3 regions of the Paludibacterium sp. B53371 genome follow, and region 3 is predicted to be linked to each of the others. Evidence: riboswitches for the same ligand, from Rfam matches in the RefSeq annotation. Region 3 holds a riboswitch; each other region holds the start of a gene.
What was found. Region 3 has a riboswitch for cobalamin ahead of JNO51_RS08650 (cobaltochelatase subunit CobN). Riboswitches for the same ligand answer to the same signal wherever they lie in the genome.
Positions count from the first base shown of each region.

Region 1: another riboswitch for cobalamin. It lies ahead of JNO51_RS03620 (energy-coupling factor ABC transporter permease); the one in region 3 lies ahead of JNO51_RS08650 (cobaltochelatase subunit CobN).
Region 2: another riboswitch for cobalamin. It lies ahead of JNO51_RS16165 (TonB-dependent receptor); the one in region 3 lies ahead of JNO51_RS08650 (cobaltochelatase subunit CobN).

Region 1 covers NZ_CP069163.1:759,189-763,949, forward strand. The annotation lists gene pelF (GT4 family glycosyltransferase PelF) at 1-647, shown strand, start outside; gene pelG (exopolysaccharide Pel transporter PelG) at 647-2,017, shown strand; cobalamin riboswitch at 2,124-2,337, shown strand; gene JNO51_RS03620 (energy-coupling factor ABC transporter permease) at 2,469-3,134, shown strand; gene JNO51_RS03625 (hypothetical protein) at 3,136-3,474, shown strand; gene cbiQ (cobalt ECF transporter T component CbiQ) at 3,475-4,254, shown strand; gene JNO51_RS03635 (energy-coupling factor ABC transporter ATP-binding protein) at 4,273-4,761, shown strand, end outside.
Region 2 covers NZ_CP069163.1:3,384,323-3,389,083, reverse strand. The annotation lists gene JNO51_RS16185 (biotin--[acetyl-CoA-carboxylase] ligase) at 1-766, shown strand, start outside; gene JNO51_RS16180 (type III pantothenate kinase) at 763-1,479, shown strand; gene JNO51_RS16175 (SPOR domain-containing protein) at 1,476-2,348, shown strand; gene JNO51_RS16170 (histidine phosphatase family protein) at 2,391-3,002, opposite strand; cobalamin riboswitch at 3,073-3,276, shown strand; gene JNO51_RS16165 (TonB-dependent receptor) at 3,408-4,761, shown strand, end outside.
Region 3 covers NZ_CP069163.1:1,800,487-1,805,247, forward strand. The annotation lists gene cbiB (adenosylcobinamide-phosphate synthase CbiB) at 1-513, shown strand, start outside; gene cobD (threonine-phosphate decarboxylase CobD) at 506-1,498, shown strand; cobalamin riboswitch at 1,616-1,801, shown strand; gene JNO51_RS08650 (cobaltochelatase subunit CobN) at 1,955-4,761, shown strand, end outside.

The DNA.
Region 1 (4,761 bases), 1.0 Mb from region 3:
TTCAGCTCGAACGGTTTGCCCGGTTGCGCGATCTGCGACCGGCCGCCATTCCCCCCGTGCTGTGCCTGATCGGCCGGGTGGTGCCGATCAAAGACGTGAAAACCTTCATCCGTTCGATGCTGACGATTCTGGACACCATGCCCGAGGCCGAGGCCTGGGTGGCGGGTCCGGATGATGAAGACGAAGACTATGCCAATGAGTGCCACCGTCTGGTCGCCAGTCTCGGCCTGAGCGAGAAAGTGCGCTTTCTCGGCATGCAGCAGGTAGAGGATTTGTTGCCGCGGGTGGGACTGGTGGTGCTCAGCTCGATTTCGGAGGCCCTGCCGCTGGTGGTGCTGGAAGGCTTTGCCGCCGGCGTACCGGCCGTCACCACCGAGGTCGGTGCCTGTCGCGAGCTGATTGACGGCCGCCCCGGTGAGGATGCCGCACTGGGCCGCGCCGGCGAAGTGGTGCCGATTGCCAACCCCGGAGCCCTGGCCGGTGCCGTGTTGTCCCTGCTGCAGCACCCGGCGCGCTGGCAGGCAGCGCAACGTGCGGGCATCGCCCGGGTGGAGCGCTATTACACGCAGGCGCAGATGATTGGCAGCTATCGTGAACGCTATGAACGCTTGCTGGCGATGCCGCCGGATGGCGGGGAGGGGCGCTGATGGCCGGTATCGGATTTGAATTGCGCAAGATGCTGCGGCGTAATTCGCTGGCAGGCCTGTTGCAGGCGTATACCTATGCCGGCCTGATCAGTGCCGGTCCGTGGATGCTGTCCATCGTGGGCATCCTGCTGATCGGTGTGCTCAGCCTGCCGTTTGTGGTCCCGACCTTTCTGATTGCCCAGTTCCAGGTGTCCGTCACCTATCTGATCGCCGGCAGTCTGGTGCTGACCGGTCCGTTCCAGCTGGCCTATACCCGCTTTACCGCCGACCGCCTGTTCGAGAAGCGGCAAGATCTGGTGCTGTCGAATTTTCACGGCGTCGTGCTGCTGATCAATCTGGGCGCGTTGCTGTTTGGCGTGCCGACCATTCTGTGGCTGTTCCACGGTACATCCGGGGTGTATCGCCTGTTCATGCTCAGCGGCTTCGTGATCCTGGCCAATATCTGGATCGCCGCCATTTTCCTTTCCGGTCAGAAACGGTACATGCATATCCTGCTGGTATTCCTGATCGGTTACGGCGCCACCGTCGTGGGCTCGCTGCTGCTGAATACCCATGGTCTGGAGGGGCTGCTGGCCGGCTTCGTGCTCGGTCAGTGCGTGCTGCTGTTCGGTCTGCTGTTGCTGATCTACCGTGAGTTTCCCGGCCGTCTGTTCATTTCGTTTGAAATGTTCCACAAGGCCCATCGCCATACCGCGCTGATGTGGATCGGTCTGCTGTACAACCTGGGTATCTGGGTGGACAAGCTGATGTTCTGGTATGCCCCGGCCACCGGTCAGGCGGTGATCGGCCCGCTGCATGCCTCGATCATTTACGATATGCCGGTCTTTCTGGCCTATCTGGCGATCATTCCCGGCATGGCGGTGTTCCTGATGCGCATCGAAACCGATTTCGTCGAGTATTACGATGCCTTCTATAGCGCGGTCCGGGAAGGCGCTTCGCTGCAGCATATCGAGAATGTCCGCAACGGCATGGTCGATGCCCTGCGTACCGGGCTGTACGAGATCGTCAAGGTGCAGTCGATTGCGGCCATCCTGTTGTTTGCCAGCGGCGCCGAGCTGTTGCGCTGGCTGGGGATCTCGGTCCTGTACCTGCCGCTGTTGCAGGTCGATGTGATTGCCGCCAGCCTGCAGGTGGTGTTCCTCGGCATCATCAACATTTTTTTCTACCTCGACAAACGTCGCGTGGTGCTGGCGGCGACCAGCGGTTTTTTGTTGCTCAACATGCTGCTGACGGGAATCACCTTGCAACTCAACCCCGCCTGGTATGGCTATGGGTTTGCCGGAGCCATGCTGATTGCGGTGGTGATCGGGCTGGCGGCGCTGGATCGCAAGCTGGAGCGGCTTGAGTACGAAACCTACATGCTGCAGTAAGCGCAACTGGCTACATTTGTGCGTTGGACTTGACCTGACTCCGCGCGGCTTGTTTGACAAAGGGGTATACTGCGAAGCTATTTTATGTCGGACGACACGTCGTCCTGACATGACAATTGATCCAGGTGCTCTGACCCATGTCCATGGGAGGAGTGAAACGGGAAGCCGGTGACGCTGCCATGCAGCCAGTCCGGCGCAGCCCCCGCTGCTGTAGGCCTGACGAATCTGCCACATGCCACTGTGCCGCTTTGCGGTGCGGGAAGGCCGGCCGAGGAGGATGAAGGCGAGCCAGAAGACCGGCCTGGGTCATCGGTAGTGCCAATCTCTGGGGTGGGGAACGGTTCTGCGGTTGTGCGCCTGCGACTTCGGTGTGTGGCTCCGGATCGGATTTCCCTTGGTGATTGGCCGGCTTGGATCCGCCGGATCCGTTCTTCGCAAGGGAGAGCAGTTCATGCACATTGAAGATGGCATCCTGTCACCACAGGCATGCGCAGTCTGGTACGCGGCGACCGCCGTGTTCGTCGTTCCCGGGATTTATCAGATCAAACGCAAGGTACAGGAAAACCTGTCCTATAAGCCGTTCCTGGCCATGATCGGCGTGGCGGTCTTCGTCATTTCCGCCATGCACTTGCCGGTGCCGGTGACCGGATCATGCTCGCATCCTTGCGCCACGGCGCTGGCGGCGATTCTGGTCGGGCCCTGGGCGTCCGCGGTCATCTCCACCATCGTGCTGTTCTTCCAGGCAATTTTCCTTGGTCATGGCGGTATCACCACGATTGGCGCAAATACTTTCTCGATGGGGATCGCCGGCGCCCTGTCCGGCTATGTGCTGTGGAAAAGCCTGCGCGCGCTGAATTGCCCGCTGTGGCTGGCCGCCGGCCTGGCCGGGGTGGTCGGTGACCTGATGACTTATCTGGTCAGTGCCTTCGAGCTGGCCTGGAGTCTGCACGGCAATATGCCGCTGCTGACCCAGTGGATGATTTTCTTCATGGGTTATGCCCCGACCCAGTTGCCCCTGGCCCTGGCCGAGGGGGTGTTTACCGCCGTCGTGCTGCAGGCGATGGCCAGCCGCCGGCCCGATCTGTTGCCCGGCATCCTCGTCAGCAAAGGAGCCTGAGATGTCACATCCCGCACGCGATCTGTCGCAGAACCGTTTCTTCGATGGCTTTACCCGCTGCATGCTGGCCGTGATGTGTGCCTTGCTGCTGTTCATCTTTGTCTCGGCACGCTATATGAGTGCACACCAGATGGAAGCCGCCGGCACGGATGATCATGTGAATAACCTGGCGACCCAGGTCACGCAGCGCGATCATCATCCCTTCCTTGAGCTGCCGGGCGATGCCCAGGTCGGCGCTTTCTCGGTTGCCAACTTCTTTGCCGGTCTGATTGTCGGCTATCACTGGCTGCGGCTTTTCGGGCGGCGTGAAGGTCAGTGCCGTTGTCAGCAGGAAGACTGAGTGGTCAGCCTGGCACGCCATGATGCCGTCGCTGCCTCGGCCGCGGCCGGGGCAGATGGCCGCATCAAGACCCTGTTGTTGCTGGCGGCGGTCGTCGTGGCCTCGACTTTGCGGCATGGTGTGCTGGCGCTCGCGCTGTGGCTGGGGGCGCTGGCGCTGTTCGCGCTGCTGGGGCTCAACGGGCGCGATTTGTGTCGTCGTCTGCTGATGCCGCTGGGTATTGCCTGGGTGGTGCTGCTCAGTGTCATGCTGACGCGCGGCAGTCAGGTGCTGTGGCAAGTCCCGCTCTGGGGCTGGACGCTCAGGGTGTATGCCGAGGGGCTACAATACGGCGGCTTGCTGTTCCTGCGCATCATGGCTGCCGTGACCCTGGCGGCGCTGCTGGCGATGACGACCCCGATGGTGGAGATTCTGGCGACCCTGCGGCTTTGTCGAGTGCCGCTCATCATGATCGAGCTGGCTGAGATGATGTACCGCTACCTGTTCATTCTGCAGGACACCGCACAGACCATGCGGCGGGCGCAATTGAGCCGCCTGGGGGCCGAGGCCGGCTGGCTTGGGCGTGTGGCCGATGTCGGCCGGCTGGCGGCCAGCATTCTCATCAAGTCGCTGGATCGCAGCACGCGCATCTATCAGGCCATGCTGGCGCGCGGCTATGACGAGAACAGTCCGGTCATGACGCACTTCCGTTCGGCCATCTCCCGGCGGGATTACTATGTCGGCCTGCTTGGCCTGTGCGCACTGAGCTTGCTGGCTTTTTTCAATTACTGGCTGGGTTGACCACCGATGACACACCCCATGATCGAGCTGAATCAGGTCAGCTACACCTATCCCGATGGCTGTCAGGCCCTGCATCAGCTGGATCTGTCGATTGCTGCCGGTGAACGGGTGGCGGTGCTTGGCCCCAACGGCGCCGGCAAGTCGACCCTGTTCCAGTTGTTCAACGGTCTGTTGCTGCCGAGCTCGGGACAGGTGACCGTGGCAGGCCTGCCCGTCTGTCGTGCCAATCTGCCGGCCTTGCGCCGTCAGGTCGGCATGGTGTTTCAGGATGCCGACGACCAGTTGTTCAATGCCACGGTGTACCGTGAAGTGGCCTATGGGCCGATGAATATGGGACAGCGCGGCGAGACGCTGGACGCGACGGTGAAATGGGCGCTGGAGGTTGTCGGGATGAGCGATTACCTCAGTCGCAACCCCTTCAATCTCAGCGGGGGGGAAAAGAAGCGCCTGTCTCTGGCCTGCGTGCTGGCCATGCGTCCCAAGGTGCTGGTGCTCGACGAGCCGACC
Region 2 (4,761 bases), 1.6 Mb from region 3:
TGTCGCGACCGTGCGTGCCGAGTTGTCTGCAGACTGTGCGGAAACCTGGACGCTCGCCGTCGCCGATCAGGTGGATTCGACCAATACCCAGTTGATGAACCGCGCAAACAGCGATGGCCTGCACGGACTAGTGCTGGCTGCCGAGCTGCAAAGCGCGGGTCGTGGCCGCCTCGGTCGCGCCTGGCATGCCCGGCTGGGGGACTGTCTGATGTTCTCGCTGCTGTGGCGCTTTGACCGTGGCCTGGCCGAGCTGGCTGGCCTGTCCCTGGCCATCGGCCTCGCGCTGGCGCGTGTGCTGCGTGCCCTGGGAGCCCCGGTTGAGCTGAAGTGGCCGAATGATGTGCTGCTGGATGGCCGCAAGATGGCCGGGATCCTCATCGAGCTGTCGGGCGATGCCCTTGGGCCGGCCGCCGTGGTCATTGGCATCGGCATCAACCTGCAAGCTCCGCAGGGAGTGGATCAGGCCGTGGCTGGTCTGCGCGAGTGTGGCATCCGCATCAGCCGCAATCATTTGCTGGCCCTGCTGCTCAACGAGTTGCATCAGGTGCTTTGCGCCTTCAACCAACATGGTTTCGAGCCGCTGGCATCGGAATGGATGGCACTGTCTACCCATCAGGACAAGCCGGTCCGGCTGAGCTTCTCGCATGGCCAGCCGATTGAAGGCGTGGCGCGCGGGGTGGCTGGCAATGGCGCCCTGCTGGTGGATACCCCGCAGGGTCGGCAGGTGTTTCATGTCGGGGAAGTCAGCTTGCGGAGTGCGACATGATTTTGCTGATCGATGCCGGCAATACCCGCATCAAGTGGGCGGTGTATCAGGGCGAGCAATGTCTGGCACAGGGGGCGCTGGAGCATCAGGCCATTGAAACCCTGTCGGCGCAGCTGGCGTCCTTTTCGCTGGCCCGCGCCTATGGTGCCGCCGTGGTGCAGCCCGAAGTTTGTCATCGCATCGAACAGCAACTGCCGTGTCCGCTGCAGTGGGTCGAGACAGCCGTGGTCACCGCCGGGGTACGCAATCATTATGTCGATCCGCGCCAGATGGGGGTGGATCGCTGGCTGGCCGTGCTGGCGGCCCGCCGTCTGGTGCAGGGCGATGTGGTGGTGGCCAGTGCCGGCACCGCGCTGACCGTCGAGGCGCTCACCGCCGAGGGGGACTACCTTGGCGGCCTGATCATGCCGGGCTATCGTCTGATGCTGGATGCACTGGCAAAGAACACTGCGCGGCTGGATCAGCCCGCCGGGCAATGGTGCGATTTTCCACAACAGACAGCCGATGCGCTGGCCAGCGGGGCACTGGATGCCATGGCCGGCGCCATCGGGCGGCTGCGGCTGCGGCTGGCGCAGCATACCGGTCGTCCGCTGGCGCCGTTGCTGCTCAGTGGCGGGGATGCCGGCAAAATCGCCCCGCTGCTCGCAAGCCCCTGTGAGATCGTGGATAATCTGGTACTTACCGGTTTATTAGAAGTGGCGGACAAGACATGAAGTGGTTTCTGGGCCTGGTCGTGGCATTGAATCTGTTTGTCGGCGTGGTGGCCTTGCTGCGCCAGCACGATCCCGTGGATATCCACAGCCATGAAGTCTCACCCGAGCAACTGAAGGTATTGCCGGCCGGCTGGCAGCCGCAGGCGTCGGCAGCCATGGCCGCCTCGGCGCCCTTCGTGGCCTCGGCACCCCTGACCCTGACCCAGACGGTCACTTCGCCGCTCGGCAAGGCCGCATCGGCCCCGGCGGCCTCGGCGCCGACTGCCAAGTCCGCCGTGTCGCCCAAGGGTGACAAGCCTGCTGCCAAGGCACCCGCCCAAAATGACAAGTCCGCCGCGCACGACAAAGCCAAGGTTGCCTCGGTGCCGGCCGCCCATGCCGGCGAGCCGGTGGCCCGCCAGTGCGCCCAGTGGGGTGGCCTGAGCCAGGCGCTGCTGGATCGTGTGAAGGGCGGCTTGCCGACGCTGCGTCTCAAGTCGGCGCAAATGCACAGCCAGCTGGTGGACGACAGCAGTGCGACAGGCGGTAATCTGCGCTACTGGGTTTACATCCCGGCCAAGCTGGCCAGCAGCAAACTGTCCGGTGAGTTGGCGCAAAAGGGATTCGACAACTACGTGGTGCAGAACGAAGGCGACTTCAGGGGGGCGTTGTCGCTGGGCCTGTTCGGCAAGCAGGAGGGGGCACAGGCACTGGTCGACAAACTGAAGAAGGCCGGCTACCCGAAGGCCGAGATCCAGGCTCGGGGCAAAACCCAGCTGACCCGTCTGGATTTCAGCGATCTGAGCGACAGCCAGTTCAAGGCGCTCGGTGCGCTGCAACAGCGCCTGACGCCGGGCATTGCCCTCAAGACCGTCGCCTGCGGACGATAGGCGATCAGGTGATCAGCAGGGGCGGAGCGATCCGCCCCTTTTTCATGCCGCTCCGCCGCCCAATGGCGCGTCCAGTCGCATCAGATAGGCCGGATGATCCTGCAGAATCGACAATTGCACGAAGCCGCCGGGCTGAACCGTGATCAGCCGTGCCACACTCCGTTCCATTTCCAGTAATTCCGCCAGCAGGATGGTAATCACCGGTGCATGGGTCACCAGCACGCGGTGACAGCCGCGCGAGGCGGCGATCCAGGCAGAAAAGCCGCTGAGCACGCGGGTATGGAAGGCTTCCGGCGATTCGCCGCCGGGTGGCGTCAGTTCGCCCTGGCGCCATTGCGCCTCCCAATTCGGTGTCTGTTCGCCCAGCTCGCTCAGCGGCACGCCTTCCCATTCCCCCAGATCCTGTTCGGAAAAACGCTCATCCACCTTGAGGGGGACCGAGGCGGCCAGCGCGCGCCGGACGGCGAATTCGCGGCAACGATTGAGCGGGGAGGTAGCCATGCAGGAGACCGGCGCCAGGGCGGCGATTTGTTGCCAGCTGCGGTCCATCATGGCACTGCCTGCTTCGGTCAGCGCTGCCTCGCGCTGGCCGGTCAGCAGGTTCTGGTGGTCGATGTCGCCGTGACGCAGCAGCGTCAGCGTATAGGGGTTCATGGCAGATCTGTCAGGTTTGACAAAGGCTTATGACCTTATTCCAAGTCAAGTTTTCTGGCAACCACAAACGGGTATAATGCCGCCGTCAGGTGCTTGCCAGCCAGTCGGCCAGGCGAGTGAAACGGGAAGCCGGTGCAAGACCGGCGCTGCCCCCGCAACGGTAAGGTCCGGCGTGTCCCTACGCCAGGGCTTCGCAACCAGCCACTGCCCTCGGGCGGGAAGGCGCGAAGCCAGTGACCAAGCCCGGAGACCGGCCTGGCCAGGGTGTGAGTGGATGCACACCCCACAATGCTTGGCGTATCGCGGGGAAGCGATCACACAGCCTGTATGCCTGCCGGTGTCATTCTGTCGTGCTGTTGTCCTTGGCGTGCCGCAATAAAAATGTTTTTACGGATGACAGAGAACATGTTCCAACTCAGACACGGTGTCGCCCTGGTCGCGCTTTGCTTTGCCGGCGCTGCCCTGGCCGATGATCTTCCCGAATTCAATGGTGGTGACGTGGTTGTGACCGCCAGTGGTGTACCGCAGACACGTGGCGTGGCGCCGGTCAGCGTTAGCGTGATTACCGCGCAGGATATCGCCAACAGCAGTGCCCGCACGGTGCAGGAAGTGCTGTCCTCTGCTGCCGGGATCAATGTAATTAATATGGGTGGAACCTCCTCTCAGGTTGATTTGCATGGATTTGGCATAGGCGGTATCAGCAATACGCAGATTTTGGTCGATGGCGTGAAACAGAATACCAATGATCTTGCCGCCCCTGACCTGAGCTATATTCCTTTAGCCAGTATTGAGCGTATCGAAGTTGTGCGTGGCAGTGGCGCCGTTCAGTATGGGAGTGGTGCAACTGGGGGGGTGATAAATATCATCACCACCGCAGGTTATCCAGAGAAGTCATCGGTGAGTCTGACTCAGATGTTTGGCAGTTTTAACACACGTCAAACAGATGCCCATTTCAATTTGGCAGGGGTACGCTTCAGCCTGGACGGTTATGGCCAGTCTTTGAAAACTGACCATTATCGCCTTAACAATGATGAACGCAGGGACGCAGGTGGTTTGGGGCTAAATTGGAAGCTCGACGATGGCAAAGTGCGCCTGTATGTCCGCTCTAGTAGCGATAGTGAGCGACTACCAGGTCCTGTGTATGTGCAGCCAGCAAACGGCGTGAATCAGTTTAATACTAATCCGACTATCTCGAATAAGTTGTATGACAATGGCTTTGTTAAAAATAATGAGGTTGGCGTGCAGGGTGATCAAGCCATAGGTCTTGGCCGTCTCTATTTCCAATTGGCCTCACGTGATAAACGTACGGATTCGACTTATGGGCCGAATAGCTTTTCTCATACAACTAGTTGGTGGTCGGACCAACGGTTGCTGACTGAAGATAGTGGCAGCCTACGTTATGTCCTGCCTTTTGCTGTGGATAATCGTGTCACAATCGGTACCGACTGGATGTTCGGGAATGCTACGGATAACTCTAATAATCTGCCAAATGCATTTCCCTATCTCAGCTCGACATCTTCCAAGCAACGACATCAGGCACTGTTTTCTGAAGCAGAGTTAGGTCTTTGGTCTGGCGCGCGTATCACCATCGGTGGTCGCGTCCAACGTGTAGATGATCTTGTTCATAACACCAATACTTATGCAACCTTTGGTTCGACCACAGATCTGGAGCTGCATGCATGGCAGTTGGGTATGAGGCAGGCATTAGGGTCAGACTGGAGTCTTTTTGCGAATCATGCCCAGAGCTTCCGCCTGCCAA
Region 3 (4,761 bases):
GTCGAATCCGTCCTGGAAAACGGCGGTGACGCCGTGTTTTCCGCACTGTTCTGGTTTCTGCTGGCCGGCGCTCCCGGCGTGGTGCTCTACCGGCTGGCCAACACGCTGGACGCCATGTGGGGCTATCGCAATCAGCGCTACCAGTACTTCGGCTGGGCCGCGGCACGCTTCGATGACCTGCTGAACCTGATTCCGGCGCGACTGACCGCGCTGACCTATGTCCTGCTGGGCAACACCCGTGTCGGCTGGCGCTGCTGGATGGCACAGGCCTCGACCTGGTACAGCCCGAATGCCGGGCCGGTCATGGCCGCCGGCGCCGGCGCCCTGAATCTCTCGCTGGGCGGCGCGGCGGTATACCACGGCAAGATCAAGGCGCGCCCCGCCCTCGGCGCCGGGCGCGAGCCAGAAATGGCCGACATCCGCCGCGCCGTCGCCCTGGTCCGGCGCGGCATGTGGGCCTGGGGACTGCTGGGACTGCTGGCCGCATTGTGCTGGGGAGGCTGGCATGCTTAAGCACGGAGGGGGACTGCGCGCCGCCGCGCGACAATACGGTATCGCCCTGGAAGACTGGGTCGACCTCTCGACCGGCCTCAACCCGCATGGCTGGCCTGTTCCGGCCATCGAGGCCAGTAGCTGGCAGCGCCTGCCGGAGCTGGACGACGGTCTGGAGCAAGCCGCCAGTGACTTCTACGCGGCGCCACAACCACTGGCCGTGGCCGGCTCGCAAGCCGCCATCCAGACCCTGCCGCGCCTGCGCCCGCCCTGCCGGGTCGGCATGCTGACACTGACCTACGCAGAACACCCGTACGCCTGGCAAAAGCAGGGACACCATGTTCTGCGCCTGGCACCGGAAGACATTGATGCCGCGCTGCCGCAAGTGGACGTGCTGCAGCTGTGCACCCCCAACAATCCGACCGGCTGGCTGCCCGAGCCGGCCCAACTGCGCGAATGGCATGCGCGCCTGCGTCAACGCGACGGCTGGCTGGTGCTGGATGAAACCTTCCTCGACGTCACACCGGAACGCAGCCTGCTGCCGCTGGCTGGACAGCCCGGCCTGATCATCCTGCGCTCCATCGGCAAATTCTTTGGCCTGGCCGGCGCGCGCGCCGGCTTTGTTTTTGCCTGGCCAGCGCTGATCGAGGCACTGCAGGACGAGCTCGGCCCCTGGACCCTGGCCGGCCCGGCACGCCAGGCCGTCAGAATGGCCTTGCAGGACCGGGCCTGGCAGGCGGCCATGCGCCAGCGCCTGCCGGCCGAAAGTGACCGGCTGGCCACGCTGCTGCGCCGGCATGGCCTGGCGCCAGGCGGGTCCACGCCGCTATTCCAGTGGGTGTGCCATCCGCAAGCGGCCATGCTGCATCGGCAATTGGCCAGCCAGGGCATCCTCACCCGCTTATTCGACGCGCCGCCAAGCCTGCGTTTCGGTCTGCCAGCGCAAGAAAGTGACTGGGCGCGACTGGATCAGGCGCTGGCCAGCTTCACCCTGGTCAAAAGCTAACGCCGGCGGCACAGGCAAACGATTGCCTGTGCCGCCGGAGGATACTCCCCCCTCCTATCCCGACCTAAGTCAAACTTTGTTCATTTTTTTACCAAAGTTACCCATTCATCACGTAATATTCGCCCTTTACATGACGGTGCCCGTGTTGCAACGGGTGAAACGGGAATGCGGTTCAATGCCGCAGCTGCCCCCGCAACTGTAAGCGAAGAGTCTGAATCCACTGCCACCGGGCATCCGACCGGGAAGGCGATTCAAGGCGATGACGCGCGAGCCAGGAGACCGGCCGTCAGACTTGTCGACGTGAGCTAGAACCAGTCGGGGTGTACTGGTGGACAAGCATGCAGACCGGACCATTCTCCCCAGACTGCTGCCCTCGCTCTCGACGACACAACGTCATCCGAGGGCGCCGATGCACCGCTACCATTTCCTGTCCGTCCATGCTGCCGAAGGTGTGGCATGAGTCACGGCATTGCCCTGCTGAGCCACGCCGGCACTGATCTGTCCGCCCTGCTGCGCGCCCCGCTGCCCGCCGACTTTGTCGCCGTCAACGGCATCAACCTGCAAGCCATCGACAGTGCTGAGGCCATGCAGCAGTTGCTGAACGGCCCTTTGCGCGACACCAGCGTCTTCGTGGTACGCGTCCTGGGCCGCGCCGAAGCCATCGCCGGCTTCGACCTGTTGCTGACCCATATCCGCCAGCACCATCACCATCTGGTGATCATCAGCGGCACCGGCGAGCCCGACCCGGACCTGACCGCCCTGTGCAATGTCGGCCACGGGCTGCAACAGGAAATCAACGCTTATCTGCAGGCTGGCGGCAGCGACAATCTGGCTCACATGCTGCGCTGTCTCTCCGACCGCCTGCTGATGACCGGTCATGGCTATGCCGAGCCGCTCACGTTGCCGGACCACGGCCTGTACCATCCGGAACTGGGCGCCCTGGCAACGCTGGATGACTGGCGCGCCATCCGCAACCCCCAATGGCCGACCGTCGGCCTGGTGTTCTATCGCGCCCACTGGCTGTCCGGCAATACCCGCTTTGTCGATGCCCTGATCGATGCCCTGCACGAGCGCCAGCTGAACACCCTGCCACTGTTTACCGCCTCGCTGCGCACGCCGGGCGAGCAAGGACTGCCGGCGGCGCTCAATGATCTGCTGGCCGAGCCGATCGAGGCGCTGGTCAACACCACCTCCTTTGCCATCGGCGAAGTCAACCCTGACGGTGCGACCCAGGCAGGCTGGTCGGTGAGCGCATTTGAGCAACTGGATGTGCCGGTATTGCAAGCCATCACCAGCAATATGACCGAGGCGCAGTGGCTCGCAGCCGACCGCGGCCTCAACCCGCTGGACACCGCCATGAACGTGGCACTGCCGGAGTTTGACGGCCGACTGATCAGCGTGCCGGTTTCCTTCAAGGAGGCGCATGCCGATCAGGCCAGCAGCGAAACCAGCTATGCCCCGGTGCCCGACCGGGTCCGCCGTCTGGCCGGCATCGTGGCACGTCAGGTCAGGCTGCGCACCACCCCGGCGCACGAGAAACGCATCGCCTTCATCTTCACCAACTCCAATAGCAAGGCGGCACAGATCGGCAATGCCGTCGGCCTGGACTCCCCCGCCTCGCTCTGGGCCATCCTGCAAGCCATGCAGACCCATGGCTATCAGGTCGAGGGACTGCCGGCAGACAGCACCAGCCTGATGCACCAGCTGATTGACCGGGGAGCCTACGACCAGGACTACCTGACCAGTACCCAGATGATGCAGGCGATTGCGCGGGTGCCGGCGGCACGCTACGCAGCATGGTTCGCCGAACTGCCCGCCTCGCTGCAACAACGCATGAACCAGCGCTGGGGTGAGGCCCCCGGTACGGCCTATGTGCATCAGGAGCAGCTTTACTTCTCGGGCATGCAGTTCGGCAATGCCTTTGTCGCCCTGCAACCGCCGCGCGGCTACGGCATGGATCCGGATGCCATCTATCACACCCCGGACCTGCCGCCGACCCACCACTACTACGCTCTGTATTGCTGGCTGCGCGACGAATGGCAGGCTGATGCCATCGTGCATGTCGGCAAGCACGGCACGCTGGAATGGCTGCCCGGCAAAGGCGTAGGTCTGTCACAAGACTGCTTCCCCGATGCCGTTCTGGGTGACATGCCGCTGTTTTATCCCTTCATCCTGAATGATCCGGGCGAAGGCTCGCAGGCCAAGCGCCGCGCCCACGCCGTCATCATCGACCATCTGACGCCACCGATGACCACGGCAGACACCTATGGACCGCTGGCACAGCTGACTCAGCTGGTCGACGAGTACTACCAGGTGGAAATGCTGGACCCATCCAAGCTGCCGATCCTGCAGCAGCAGATCTGGGATCTGATCAAGGAGGCCAAGCTGGATGCTGACCTGGGCGCCATGCTGGCGCATGGTCATGACCACGATCATGACCATGCCCACCCGCCGCTCAGGCCCGCCACCGCAGCCAGCAGCGGCTACCGCACCCCGGTCAAGGGGGCGGCCCACTACCGTCCGGCGGGCAAACCGCACGCTGCTCACGGCCATCACCATGGCCACCCGCACCCCCACGATCATGACCATGACCATGGTGACCACCATCACCATGATCACGATCACCACTGGGACGACACACCGGACGAGCACGGCGTCCCGAAGACCCTGGCCGGCATGGACGGAGTCGATGTCGCGCACCTGATCGAAGACATTGATGGCTATTTGTGCGAACTGGGTGCGGCACAGATTCGCGACGGTCTGCACATTCTCGGCCAGGCCCCGCAGGGCGAAGCGCTGATCGACATGCTGTGCGCCCTGACCCGACTGGCCAATCTGCAGATTCCTTCCTTGCCCGGCAGCGTGACACGCGCCCTCGGCCTGGACCCGGCCGCCCTGGAACAAGACAAGGGTCGTCGTCTGGAAACGGTACCAGCCCGGCTCGCCAGTCTGAGTCCACGACCACTGGTCACCCATGCCGATGCGCTGGAAGCGATTGCCGCCTTGTCGCGTCAGCTGGTAGCCGGACTGGCCAGCCATCACTTTGCCCGCGAAGCCATCCCTGCCTGCATCGCCGCCGCGCTGCCCGGCATGGCACCGGATCCTGCATTACTCAGCGTACTGGACTATCTGTGCAGCCAACTGGTACCGGACCTGGCACGCACCCGCGAGGAAATCGACAACCTGCTGCACGGTCTGGCTGGCGGCTACGTGCCGGCCGGACCCAGCGGCGCGCCAACACGCGGCATGGCTCATGTCCTGCC